DNA from 3 places in the Musicola paradisiaca NCPPB 2511 genome. Region 2 is predicted to be linked to each of the others. Evidence: predicted binding sites of a transcription regulator. Region 2 holds the regulator's gene; each other region holds the start of a gene.
What was found. The regulator PurR, encoded in region 2, represses purine synthesis genes. The targets are predictions, from matches to a motif close to CANGCAAACGTTTGCNTG.
Positions count from the first base shown of each region.

Region 1: a site for PurR is predicted at 2,016-2,033, ahead of xseA (exodeoxyribonuclease VII large subunit). Genes of this name have one in related genera too.
Region 3: a site for PurR is predicted at 2,500-2,517, ahead of galS (HTH-type transcriptional regulator GalS). Genes of this name have one in related genera too.

Region 1 covers NZ_CM001857.1:3,165,795-3,170,064, forward strand. Annotated here, with positions in the region: gene guaA (glutamine-hydrolyzing GMP synthase) at 1-394, opposite strand, end outside; partial or broken gene guaB (IMP dehydrogenase) at 488-1,952, opposite strand; gene xseA (exodeoxyribonuclease VII large subunit) at 2,125-3,522, shown strand; gene DPA2511_RS14025 (M4 family metallopeptidase) at 3,678-4,270, shown strand, end outside.
Region 2 covers NZ_CM001857.1:1,985,359-1,989,628, forward strand. Annotated here, with positions in the region: gene DPA2511_RS08665 (riboflavin synthase) at 1-635, shown strand, start outside; gene cfa (cyclopropane fatty acyl phospholipid synthase) at 783-1,934, opposite strand; gene purR (HTH-type transcriptional repressor PurR) at 2,267-3,292, opposite strand; gene cydH (cytochrome bd-I oxidase subunit CydH) at 3,665-3,754, shown strand; gene DPA2511_RS08685 (C40 family peptidase) at 3,902-4,270, opposite strand, start outside.
Region 3 covers NZ_CM001857.1:1,205,380-1,209,649, reverse strand. Annotated here, with positions in the region: gene upp (uracil phosphoribosyltransferase) at 1-284, opposite strand, end outside; gene purM (phosphoribosylformylglycinamidine cyclo-ligase) at 516-1,553, shown strand; gene purN (phosphoribosylglycinamide formyltransferase) at 1,553-2,191, shown strand; gene galS (HTH-type transcriptional regulator GalS) at 2,532-3,572, shown strand; gene mglB (galactose/glucose ABC transporter substrate-binding protein MglB) at 3,886-4,270, shown strand, end outside.

The DNA.
Region 1 (4,270 bases), 1.2 Mb from region 2:
TGGCGCTGACTTCATCCTGAATGTCGCGAATCAGCGCGCTTGGTGTTTTGATTTCCACCTGCGCATACCCGAATTCACGCTCACTGGAACCTTCAACCTGACCGCCCAGTTGCATCGCCATGGTCTGCATGCCGTAACATACGCCCAGTACCGGCACGCCGGCCTGGAAAACATATTCCGGCGCACGCGGACTATTGAACTCGGTCGTACTTTCCGGGCCGCCGGAAAGGATGATGCCGTTCGGGTTAAATTCGCGGATCTGCGCTTCGGTCACATCCCACGCCCACAGTTCACAGTACACCCCCAGCTCACGCACCCGGCGTGCTACCAGTTGCGTGTATTGCGAACCGAAATCAAGAATAAGAATGCGGTGTTGATGAATGTTTTCTGTCATGAGAGGCGTATTCCACTACGGATTGAAGCGAAAGAAAAATTGAACCCGGCAAGTTTACCGGGTTCGGTGACATAAATCAGCCTGCCGTTACCCTTAGCCCATGCGGTAATTCGGCGACTCTTTGGTAATGGTGACGTCGTGTACGTGGCTTTCCTGAATACCCGCGCCGCTGATGCGAACAAATTCCGCTTTGGTGCGCAACGCTTCAATGGTCGGGCAACCGGTCAAGCCCATGCAGGAGCGCAACCCCCCCCATCTGCTGGTGCACGATCTCTTTCAGACGGCCCTTATAAGCCACGCGGCCTTCGATGCCTTCCGGCACCAGTTTGTCCGCCGCGTTATCAGACTGGAAGTAACGATCGGACGAGCCTTTGGACATCGCGCCCAGCGACCCCATGCCGCGATAGGACTTGAACGCCCGGCCCTGATACAGTTCGATCTCTCCCGGAGATTCTTCGGTACCCGCCAACATCGAACCGACCATGACGCAGGAAGCTCCCGCCGCCAGTGCTTTGGCGATGTCGCCGGAGAAACGGATGCCGCCGTCGGCGATCACCGGAATTCCGGTACCTTCGAGTGCTTCGACCGCATCGGAAATCGCCGTAATCTGCGGTACGCCCACGCCGGTTACGATGCGAGTCGTACAGATTGAGCCAGGGCCGATACCGACTTTCACCGCACTCACGCCGGCTTCGGCCAACGCGCGCGCGCCAGCGCCGGTCGCCACGTTACCGCCGATGATTTGCAAATCCGGGTATTTGGCGCGAGTTTCACGGATGCGCTGCAACACGCCTTCGGAATGACCGTGAGAAGAGTCGATCAGCAACACATCGACGCCGGCCGCCACCAGCGCGTCGATACGCTCTTCATTGCCCGCACCGGCGCCCACCGCCGCCCCCACACGCAGACGCCCATGTTCGTCTTTACAAGCATTCGGCTTACGTTCGGCTTTCTGGAAATCTTTAACGGTGATCATGCCAACCAAATGAAACTGGCCGTCGACCACCAACGCTTTTTCGATGCGGCGCTCATGCATTTTTTGCAGCACCACCTCACGGGCCTCACCTTCTTTTACCGTCACCAGACGCTCTTTCGGCGTCATGACGGCACTGACAGGGCGATCCAGATCGGTAACAAAACGCACATCACGACCGGTGATAATCCCCACCAGCTCATTGTGTTCAGTCACTACCGGATAACCGGCAAACCCATTACGTTCGGTCAGTTCCCTGACCTGGCGCAGCGTCGTTTCCGGCGTGACGGTTTGGGGATCGACCACGACGCCGCTTTCATGGCGTTTTACCCGGCTGACTTCTTCCGCCTGGCGCTCGATGGGCATATTTTTGTGAATGAAGCCAATACCGCCTTCCTGAGCCAGCGCGATCGCCAGATCGGACTCAGTGACTGTATCCATAGCAGCGGACAACATAGGGACATTCAGGCGAATACGCTGAGTCAATTGTGTGCTCAGATCAGCAGTATTAGGCAGAACAGTAGAATGGGCAGGAACAAGAAGGACGTCGTCGAAGGTCAATGCTTCTTTAGCGATACGTAACATGGGCAATATCTCACCAAAATTTTGGTTGGGGGTTAGATAAAATATTGCCGTGGAATTATACAGGCCGAAATCGATTGCCTCCAGCACTATTTTATAAAAATGCTTGCGAACCTCCTTACGACTAGTAGTATTGACAGATTAACCTTCATTTAAATTTTTGATCTAGCTCACAATGTCTCAACTTCCCTTGTCCGCTATTTTTACTGTCAGCCGTCTGAATCAAACGGTAAAACAGCTGCTGGAAAGCGAAATGGGCCTGATCTGGCTTTCCGGCGAAATATCCAACTTCTCCCAACCGGCTTCTGGACACTGGTATTTCACCCTGAAAGATGAACGCGCTCAGGTGCGCTGCGCCATGTTCCGCACCAGCAACCGTCGGGTGGTTTTTCGACCACAGAATGGTCAGCAAGTGTTGATCCGCGCCAGCGTAACGCTTTACGAACCCCGGGGGGATTATCAGCTGCTGGCGGACAGTATGCATCCGGCGGGTGATGGCCTACTGCAACAGCAGTTTGAACACTTGAAGCAACGGTTGTCCGCCGAAGGGCTGTTTGATCAACAACATAAACAACCTTTACCCAAACCGGCGTACCGAATCGGTGTCATCACCTCCGCCAGCGGTGCAGCCCTGCATGATATTTTGCAGGTTTTGCAGCGACGCGATCCCTCGCTGCCAGTGGTGGTTTACCCTACGGCAGTACAGGGGGTTGAAGCGCCATTGCAGATTGTCCGCGCCATTGAATTGGCCAACCAACGGCAGGAGTGCGACGTTTTGATCGTTGGCCGTGGCGGCGGTTCACTGGAAGATCTATGGAGCTTTAACGACGAGCGTGTCGCCCGCGCCATCTTCGCCAGCAACATCCCGATCGTCAGTGCTGTCGGGCACGAAATTGACGTCACCATTGCCGATTTTGTCGCCGATCTGCGCGCCCCAACGCCGTCCGCCGCAGCAGAACTGGTCAGTCGCGACCAGACGGAATTGCTGCGCAGGCTGCAGACTCAGCGCCAACGGCTCGATATGGCGATGGATTACTACCTTGCCCAATGCCAACAGCGTTTTTCCCGATTGCATCACCGCCTGCAACAGCAACACCCCCAGTTGCGCCTGGCCCGCCAGCAAACACAGCTAATCCGCCTGAGCCAACGGTTGGATGAAGCAATGCAACAACAGCTACGCCAGACGCAGCGCCGTCAGGAACGCGCCTTTCAGCGTCTGATGCAACAACAACCACAACCGCGATTACATCGCGCCCACCAGCAACTACAACAACTTCGTTATCGGTTGCAATCTCTGTTGGAAAAACAATTAGGCCAGCAGAAACAGCGTTTTGGCGAATTATGTTCCCATCTGGAAGCGGTCAGCCCGCTGGCAACGCTGGCTCGTGGTTATAGCGTGACAACAGCGGCTGACGGCCAAGTCTTGACCCAAACTCGACAGGCCAGTCTCGGCGATACGTTGAAAACCCGCTTACAGGATGGGTGGGTTGAAAGCCGGATAACCGACGTGCAGGCGTTATCTTCCAGCATTGCGCCAAAACGCCGTTCCAAAACACGAAAAACGACTGACTGAAATACGCCGAAACATCGTGACAGTCCGGCTACAGGCAAGGCCTGATAAGGGACAGCGCTAATTATTCTGTCTATACTTACTACCTAAGCGAAGTAATAGACCCCTGTCGATAATCTGTTACGAGCCATACTTAGTCATGCATAAGGAGATCACGAATGAAGTCTGTCCGTAGCATCATTCCGCCCTACATACTGCACCGGATTATCAACAATGGTTCTGACGAACAGCGCTATTGCGCCCAGCGGACTCTGATGCACGTTCAGTCACTGATGGTCGAGCCAGCGACGCCATATCCTGATCACGAAGAACGTTTGGGCGGTAAGCCTCAGCGCACAATCCTCAATGCCGGCAATCAGAGCCTGCAACCACCGATCGGCACATTAATCCGTGCGGAAGGGCAATCCGGCAACGGTGATATTGCCGTCGAAGAGGCTTATAGCCATCTTGGTGCTACCTATGACTTCTTTTGGCAAGTTTTTGGACGAAATTCATTGGATAACAAAGGATTGGCATTAAAAGGAATCGTTCATTACGGCAAAAACTACCAAAACGCATTCTGGGATGGGCGCCAGATGGTGTTTGGTGACGGCGACGGCGAGATCTTCAATCGCTTTACCATCGCTGTGGATATCGTCGGCCATGAACTGGTGCACGGGCTTATAGACCATGAAACCAGTCTGATTTACTCCCGTCAGTCAGGGGCGTTGAATGAATCACTGTCTGATATTTTCGGATCGATGATCAAACA
Region 2 (4,270 bases):
TGCAGGGCACGGCGACGGTCGTGTCTATTGATGAAAAAGCGAATTTTCGTACCCATGTGGTGGCGCTGCCTGAGGAACTGTTGCCTGGGTTGGTGCCCGGCGCATCTGTGGCCCATAACGGTGTCTGTTTGACCGTCACGGCTATTGATGGTGGGCAGGTGAGTTTCGATCTGATGAAGGAAACGTTGCGGTTGACCAATCTTGGCGACCTGGGTGTAGGCGATAGCGTTAACGTCGAGCGGGCAGCCAAATTCGGTGATGAAGTCGGGGGGCATGTGATGTCCGGCCATATCATATGCACTGCGGAAGTCGTCAAAATCCTGACATCAGAAAACAATCATCAGATATGGTTCCGTCTGTCGGATCCGTCGCTCATGAAGTATGTGTTGCATAAAGGGTTTATCGGTATTGACGGCATTAGCCTGACGATTGGTGAAGTCACCCGCAACCGCTTTTGCGTACATTTGATTCCGGAAACGCTGAATCGCACCACGCTGGGGCGGAAGCGTCTGGGCGATCGCATCAATATTGAAATCGACCCGCAGACGCAAGCGATTGTCGATACGGTTGAGCGGGTGTTGGCCCAGCAGGCACAACACACTTCTGTGACCACAGACGTCGAGGCAGGATCCTGAACGAAAGCCGTGGGCAGAACCGTTTGTCATGCCGCACGGTGAAACCTGTTCCGCATCCTGAATAAAAAATACGGTGCAGCTAGATAGCCGCACCGTATTTTTTATCCGTGCCGGATAGCCAGTCTGTTCTTCCTTTCCTAGCAGCCGTTAACGCGGCACACGTATTCCACCTTCCACGCCAGAGACGCTAAACAGCACTTGCCAGAGCTGAATATTGCGTGCACGAAACGCACCGGCACAGGCATTCAGGTAATAGCTGAACATACGGTGAAAGCGTGCGGGGTAGTGCCCAGACAGTTTTGACCAATGTTGTTGGAAACGTTCATTCCAGGCCATCAGGGTACGATCATAATCAGCGCCGAAGCTGTGCCAGTCTTCCATAATCAGATACGGTTCGCTGGTTTGCGCAATATGGCGCACCGATGGCAGGCAGCCATTGGGAAATATGTATTTGTTAATCCAGGGGTCGACTTTCAGGTCGGTCTGATTGGCGCCGATGGTATGTAACAAAAACAATCCATTAGGCTTGAGATTGCGGCTGACTACGTGGAAGTAGGTGTCGTAATTCTTCGGCCCTACGTGCTCGAACATGCCGACGGAAACGATGCGATCAAACTGGTGATTGAGGTCACGATAATCCAGCAGTTGAATATCGACGTCCAGATCCTGACAGCGTTGCTGCGCCAGTTTTTGTTGCTCGCGGGAGATGGTTACGCCAGTCACGGCAACACCGTAATAGCGTGCGGCGAATTCAGCGAGGCCGCCCCAGCCGCAACCGATATCCAGCAGTGTCATTCCCTGGCGTAGTTGTAGCTTTTCGCAGATCATGCGCAATTTGTCTTGCTGAGCCTGCTCCAGCGTTTCGGCTTGTTTCCAGTAGCCGCAGGAGTATTGCATGTACGGATCTAACATCTGGGTGAACAGATCATTGCCAAGGTCATAATGCTCCTTGCCGACGATCCAGGCGCGACGTCGGGATTGCAGGTTGGTCAGCCGCGCCGTGAGTATCCGGAGAGTATCCCGCCAGCGGACAGGCAGACGGTTCTCCAGCCCCGCCCGCAATACGCGGTGGAAAAACATATCCAGTCGCTCACATTCCCACCAGCCGTCCATGTAACTTTCACCCAATCCCAACGAACCTTCGCGCAGAATGCGCTTGTATAAGTCAGGATTTTTGACCTGAATATCAAACGGGCAAGAGCCGTTGACGGTGATACCGGCAACCGACAGCATTTCGTTGATAATCTGGAACCAGGATGATTCAGGAGTACCCAGTTCCTCCACATAAGATGAACTCATAACTTCTCCCTACCTTGTCAGAATGATGTCGAACAAGGAACAACGTAGACAATTTTACCCGTAACGGTATCGGTGGAAAAAATCCATCGTCTACCTCTGATGTTCTCAGAGGAAAATAAGAGAAAAGCCGGTGCGAAGGGCATCTATCCCTGGTCGTGATGAACAGTGCGACGACCAATAGACAGGATAGAAAAAGATCGATCTTTCTTGATTACGAGTGTTGCGAAAGACAATGACAAGTGTATGACTGCTTCGTCCTGTGGACAAGTCCCGCTTGGGGCGAAGCAGTGTTGAAGGTTTAGAAATCGGCGTTGAATAAGAAAGTCATCTGACTAACGGCGGTAATCCCGGAATGGGCCGTCAGAAACTGAGCGCCGCTCGATCAGCGTTGGATGGACTTCGATCATCTGCGATTCTTCTCGTTTGCTGGTGATGCGATCGAGCAGCATCGAGAATGCCGCCTGCCCCAAACGTTGTTTAGGTTGATGGATCGTGGTCAACGCTGGCGTGAAATAGCGGGAGTGCCGGACGTTATCATACCCGATCACCGAAATATCCTGCGGTACGCGCAATCCAATCTCATCGGCGGCGCAGATGGCGCCCATTGCCATGATATCGCCGCCGCAGAAAACGGCGGTCGGGCGTTGTTTCTGCGCCAGAATCTGATGCATAGCCCGGTAGCCGGACTCCGGCTCGAAGTCACCCTGAACTATCCACTCTTCCCGGATGGGAATGTCCGCCTCTTTCAGTGCTTTGAGAAAACCCAGATAACGGCCGCTGCCTGTATTTCGTTCTTGTGGCCCGGGAATGACGCCGATATCGCGATGACCTCGTTCGATCAGATACCGCCCGGCCATATAGCCGCCGGAAAAAGCGTTGTCGATGATGGTATCGGTGAAATCACTGTGTGCTTCACCCCAGTCCATCACTACCATGGGGATATGACGATAATCTGCCAACATCGTCAGTAATGCTGGTGGATATTCCGCACACATGACCAGCAGCCCGTCGACACGTTTTTGCGCCAACATGGAAAGGTACGCGCGTTGTTTATCCAACTCATTGTGGGAGTTGCATAACACCAGCGTATAGCCTTTGGCATAACAGCTGTTTTCCACCGCTTCAATGATCTCGGCGAAGTACGGCGCTTCACTGGAGGTCGCCAACAGCCCGATTGATTTTGTATGGTTGACTTTCAAACTGCGTGCGACGGCGCTGGGGGAATAATGTAGTTCTTTAATGGCCGCACGTACTGCGGCTTTGGTCTCTTCGGCGACGAAACGTGTTTTATTGATCACGTGAGACACGGTTGTGGTCGAAACGCCAGCACGTTTTGCCACATCTTTGATCGTTGCCATGCAGAATGACTCCTGAACCTACTTGTTACAGCAGTAAGTATATTGTTAATCGTTTGCCTGCGTGGATCCTGCTTTTGCCTGGACAAAAGTCGGATTTCAGAAGGAGAGTGCCGAGAGATACCTGAAGGGCAGGGCTGACGCTTCACCAACGCAAACGCAGTGTGTTCGGTAAACTGCGGATTTTGTCTGATCTGGGCGGAAAGTGGAAGAGGTAATTCATATTATCTCTGTGACAGATAAGCAGGTTTTTTCTGTGTAATCCGGTAATAATGCTGCCATCGTGCTATAGAGCGCATGAACTATACTGTTCCCGATGCATGTTCGGTAGCTTAATTATCAAGATGACCCGAAAGTGAATTAAAGGAGAGTGCTATGGATACCAATCTGAAAATGTCGCTATTTACGACGTTCGTCTCACTGACCGTCATCGTTATTATGGGGTTGACTGCGGTTCTTAACTGATACGGTGAAAAGCGTCTGATAAGCGGTATCCGCAGTCAGAGCTTGTGTTTTCTGAGAACCTCTCGCTTTACGGCGGGAGGTTTTTTTGTCTCTCTAAAAAACCTCCCGAGTAAAGGAGCTTATGGTCTTACGGTTGCAGAAGGCGACTTAACGGATGGTTTTTGGGGTCACGACACGGCGAGCGCCAACATAATGCTCTTGCCAGTAATCTTCGCTTAACTTGCTGATTTTAATATCAGCACCGGAGCGAGGCGACTGAATAAAACGGCCATTGCCCAGATAAACCCCTACGTGATCCGCTGCTCCCCGGTTAGTGATACGGAAAAACACCAGGTCGCCGCTTTCCAGTTCGGCCTTCTTGATGGGGGCGGCGTCGCGTAGATGAAACATTTCGTTGGCGGTACGCGGAATCGGGATTTTCACCAGATCTTTGTAGGCGTAATAGACCAACCCGCTGCAATCAAAACCGGCAGACGGCGAAGAACCACCCCATTGGTAATGTTTACCAATCTGGCT
Region 3 (4,270 bases), 780 kb from region 2:
CGCGCGCTGGGTACGTTCTCCAGCACGCCTTCCATCATGCCCAGCCCGGCACGCAGGATCGGCACGACGGTAATTTTTTTGCCTTTGATTTGATCGACTTCTACCGGCCCGCACCAGCCTTCAATCGTCACTTTCTCAGTCGCCAGATCGGCAGTGGCTTCATAAGTCAACAAGCTACCTACTTCAGACGCCAGCTCACGAAAACGCTTGGTGCTGATATCATGCTCACGCATCAGGCCCAGTTTATGTTTGACGAGCGGGTGTTTCACCTCGACGATCTTCATCACTTTTCTCCCCTTCGGCATAGGACGGCCAAAAAAATCGCGGGATTATACCGCTTTTTCGTCTTGCGGCTATATGATCGACGCTGATCCAGATCAAGCTATTACAGAAATTCTCCGTTGCCGGCAAAACGCGCAGGCCGCGAATACATCACTCGCAAACGTTTGCTTACGCTGCTAGAATGTGCGCGCTCGATTTTTTCAACCAATCGTAACCTCCGTGGGGACTCCGCAGTGACCGATAAAACCTCTCTCAGCTATAAAGACGCAGGCGTGGATATTGATGCAGGCAATGCATTGGTAGACCGTATTAAAGGTGTGGTGAAACAGACCCGCCGCCCGGAAGTCATGGGTGGTCTGGGCGGTTTCGGTGCCCTGTGCGCCTTACCGCAGAAATACCGCGAACCGGTACTGGTTTCCGGTACGGACGGTGTCGGCACCAAGCTGCGTCTGGCGATGGATCTGCAGCGTCACGATACGATTGGCATCGATCTGGTGGCCATGTGCGTCAATGATCTGGTGGTGCAAGGCGCCGAGCCGCTGTTCTTCCTGGATTACTACGCCACCGGCAAGCTGGATGTGGATACCGCAAGCCGCGTCATCACCGGCATCGCTGAAGGTTGTAAACAGTCCGGCTGCGCGCTGGTCGGCGGCGAAACGGCTGAAATGCCCGGCATGTACCACGGCGAGGATTATGACGTCGCGGGGTTCTGCGTCGGCGTGGTCGAGAAATCGGAAATCATCGACGGCAGTCAAGTACAGGAAGGCGACGCGCTGATCGCGCTGGCCTCCAGCGGCCCACACTCCAATGGTTACTCGCTGATCCGCAAAATCCTTGAGGTTAGCGGCACCAACCCAGAACAAACACAATTAGACGGCAAACCACTGGCCGACCACCTGCTGGCTCCGACCAAGATCTACGTCAAATCGATACTGTCTTTGATTGAGAATGTCGATGTGCACGCCATCTCTCACCTGACCGGCGGCGGCTTCTGGGAAAACATTCCGCGCGTATTGCCGGAAGGTATGCAGGCCACTATCGATGAAGCCAGTTGGCAATGGCCGTCGGTATTCCAGTGGTTGCAGCAGGCCGGCAACGTTAGCCGCCACGAAATGTACCGCACGTTTAACTGCGGCGTCGGCATGATCATCGCGCTGCCCGCCGCACAAGCGGAAACCGCCATTGCACATCTCAATCAGAACGGCGAGAGCGCGTGGAAAATCGGTGTGATTAGCCGCACCGACAACGGAGAGACAGTGGTCATCCGGTAATGAAAAATATCGTAGTTTTAATATCAGGCCAGGGAAGCAATCTGCAGGCGTTGCTCGACGCCTGTCAGGATGGCAGGCTCAAAGGGCGTATTGCGGCGGTATTAAGCAACAACCCTGATGCTTACGGCTTGGTTCGGGCGCAAGAAGCAGGTATTCCGGCCCAAGCATTGCTGCCGTCCAACTTCGCCAGCCGTGCCGATTTTGACGCTGCGCTGGCGGAAGAAATCGCTCGCCATCAACCTGATGTGGTGGTGCTGGCAGGTTACATGCGTATCCTCAGTGAGGCGTTTGTCCGCCGGTTTTCTGGCAAAATGCTCAACATCCATCCATCCCTGTTGCCGAAATATCCGGGCCTGCATACTCACCGCAAAGCGCTGGAAAATGGCGATAGCGAGCACGGCACTTCCGTCCATTTCGTTACCGAAGAGCTGGATGGCGGCCCAGTCATCCTGCAAGCCAGGGTGCCGATTTTCCCGGAAGACAGCGAGCAGGATGTACAGGAACGAGTGCAAGCGCAGGAACACAGCATTTACCCGTTGGTGGTGAGCTGGTACCTGAATAACCGGCTGGCTTTACGTGATAACCGCGCCTGGCTGGACGGCGTTGCGCTTCCCGCCGCCGGCTATGCCGCCGAATAACCGCCAACGTTCACCGCTACCGTCTTAGCCAACCGCTAGCGGGAAAACTCAGAACCGCCATCTCCTGATTTTCCCGCCCATCTCCGAAACTCAACCGGACAGCCATTGCACTCGCAGCCTGTCATCTCGCTTCGCCATCGTTTTTCGTTGTGATGCCCACGCTGCATGCCGTCGCCATCTGGATAATGACCTTCATCACAAAGGTTATAAAATTGTATGTAAGCGCTTTCAATGCTGTGACGAGACTCACGCAGCAATGCCCTGCCCCCTGACAGAATGGCGTCACCCCCCCCTCTTCGGGGTGCGGTCAGGACAACCTTTACCTCTGTGGTGAGTATTGATGATAACCATTCGTGATGTCGCGCGTCAGGCAGGCGTATCCATCGCCACCGTGTCCCGCGTGCTTAACAACAGCAACTCAGTGACACCGCAAACGCGCGATCTGGTTCTTCAAACCGTGGAGCGGTTAGGCTACCGGCCAAACGCCAATGCACAGGCACTGGCGACGCAGATCAGCGACACGATCGGCGTGGTGGTGATGGACGTGTCCGACCCGTTTTTCGGCGCCATGGTGAAAGCGGTTGATACCATTGCTCAGCGGTTACAAAAACACGTACTTATCAATAACTCCTACCATCAGGAAGAGAAGGAACGACACGCAATCGAAGTGTTGATCCGCCAGCGCTGTAACGCGCTGATCGTCCATGCCAAGGCGCTATCGGACGATGAGCTGAGCATGTTTATGGATCAAGTGCCGGGCATGGTGTTGATCAACCGTAACCTGGCAGGCTATGACCATCGCTGCGTCTGTCTGGACAACATCAGCGGCGCCATGATGGCGACCCGCATGTTGCTGCAACAAGGGCATAGACGCATCGGCTATCTTCGCTCCAGCCATCCGATCGAAGACGTCATACTGCGACAGACCGGCTGGAAACAGGCCATGATGGAACAAGGCATGACCCCGGCGGATGAGTGGATTGCCAACGGAGAGCCCGACCTGCAAGGCGGAGAGGCGGCGATGGTGGAATTGCTGGGCCGCAACCAGCAACTCAGCGCCGTATTTGCCTACAACGACAGTATGGCGGCAGGTGCGCTGACGGCGTTGAAAGATAACGGAATTGAAGTACCGACGCAGTTCTCCGTAATTGGGTTCGATGACATTCCCATTTCACGCTATACCGATCCGCGGCTGACCACCATCCGCTACCCGATTGTCTCCATGGCGAAAATCGCGACAGAACTGGCGCTAAAAGGTGCTGCCGGGCAACTCGATCCATTAGCCCGCCATTGCTTTATGCCGACCTTGGTTCGACGCCACTCGGTAGCGGCCTGCCAAAATGTGGGGCCAGTCACTGATTCAGCAACATCCATGATGTAACCGCTTTCAATCTGTGAGTAAATTCACAGTTAATTAACATTGCAATCCCTATGATGGGCACATCCTGCGGAGCAGATTTCGGGGAATGCGGTACCGGACAGTTCTGCGAAAACGTTCACACTCACCGTCAGGGAAGCGTTACTGAACAGGGAATCAGGTTTTATCTTAGGCAATGCCTGAAAACCGGTCGGCTTAAGCGCAACGTTTTCATCTCGTTCGTTCAGGCCGATGCTTACTTAACCGATAGTCAACCCATTCCGGTGCTGACGGAACGGCGCGACAAAAAACTACCCTGCATAAACCCGGAGATATCATGAATAAGAAGGTGTTAACTCTCGCAACGCTGGTCGCCAGCATGATGTTCGGTTCAATGGCCCATGCTGCGGATACCCGTATCGGCGTCACCATCTACAAATACGACGATAATTTCATGTCGATGGTACGTAAAGATATTGAAAAAGAAGCCAAAGCCCTGGGTGGCGTCGAACTGCTGATGAATGACTCGCAGAACGACCAGTCCAAACAAAACGATCAGGTCGATGTCCTGCTGGCCAAAGGCGTGAAAGCACTGGCTATCAACCTGGTTGACCCGGCTGCCGCGGCCATTGTGGTACAGAAAGCGAAAGCGGCCGATGTACCGGTGGTGTTCTTCAACAAAGAACCGAACGCAAAAGTGCTGGCCAGCTATGATAAAGCCT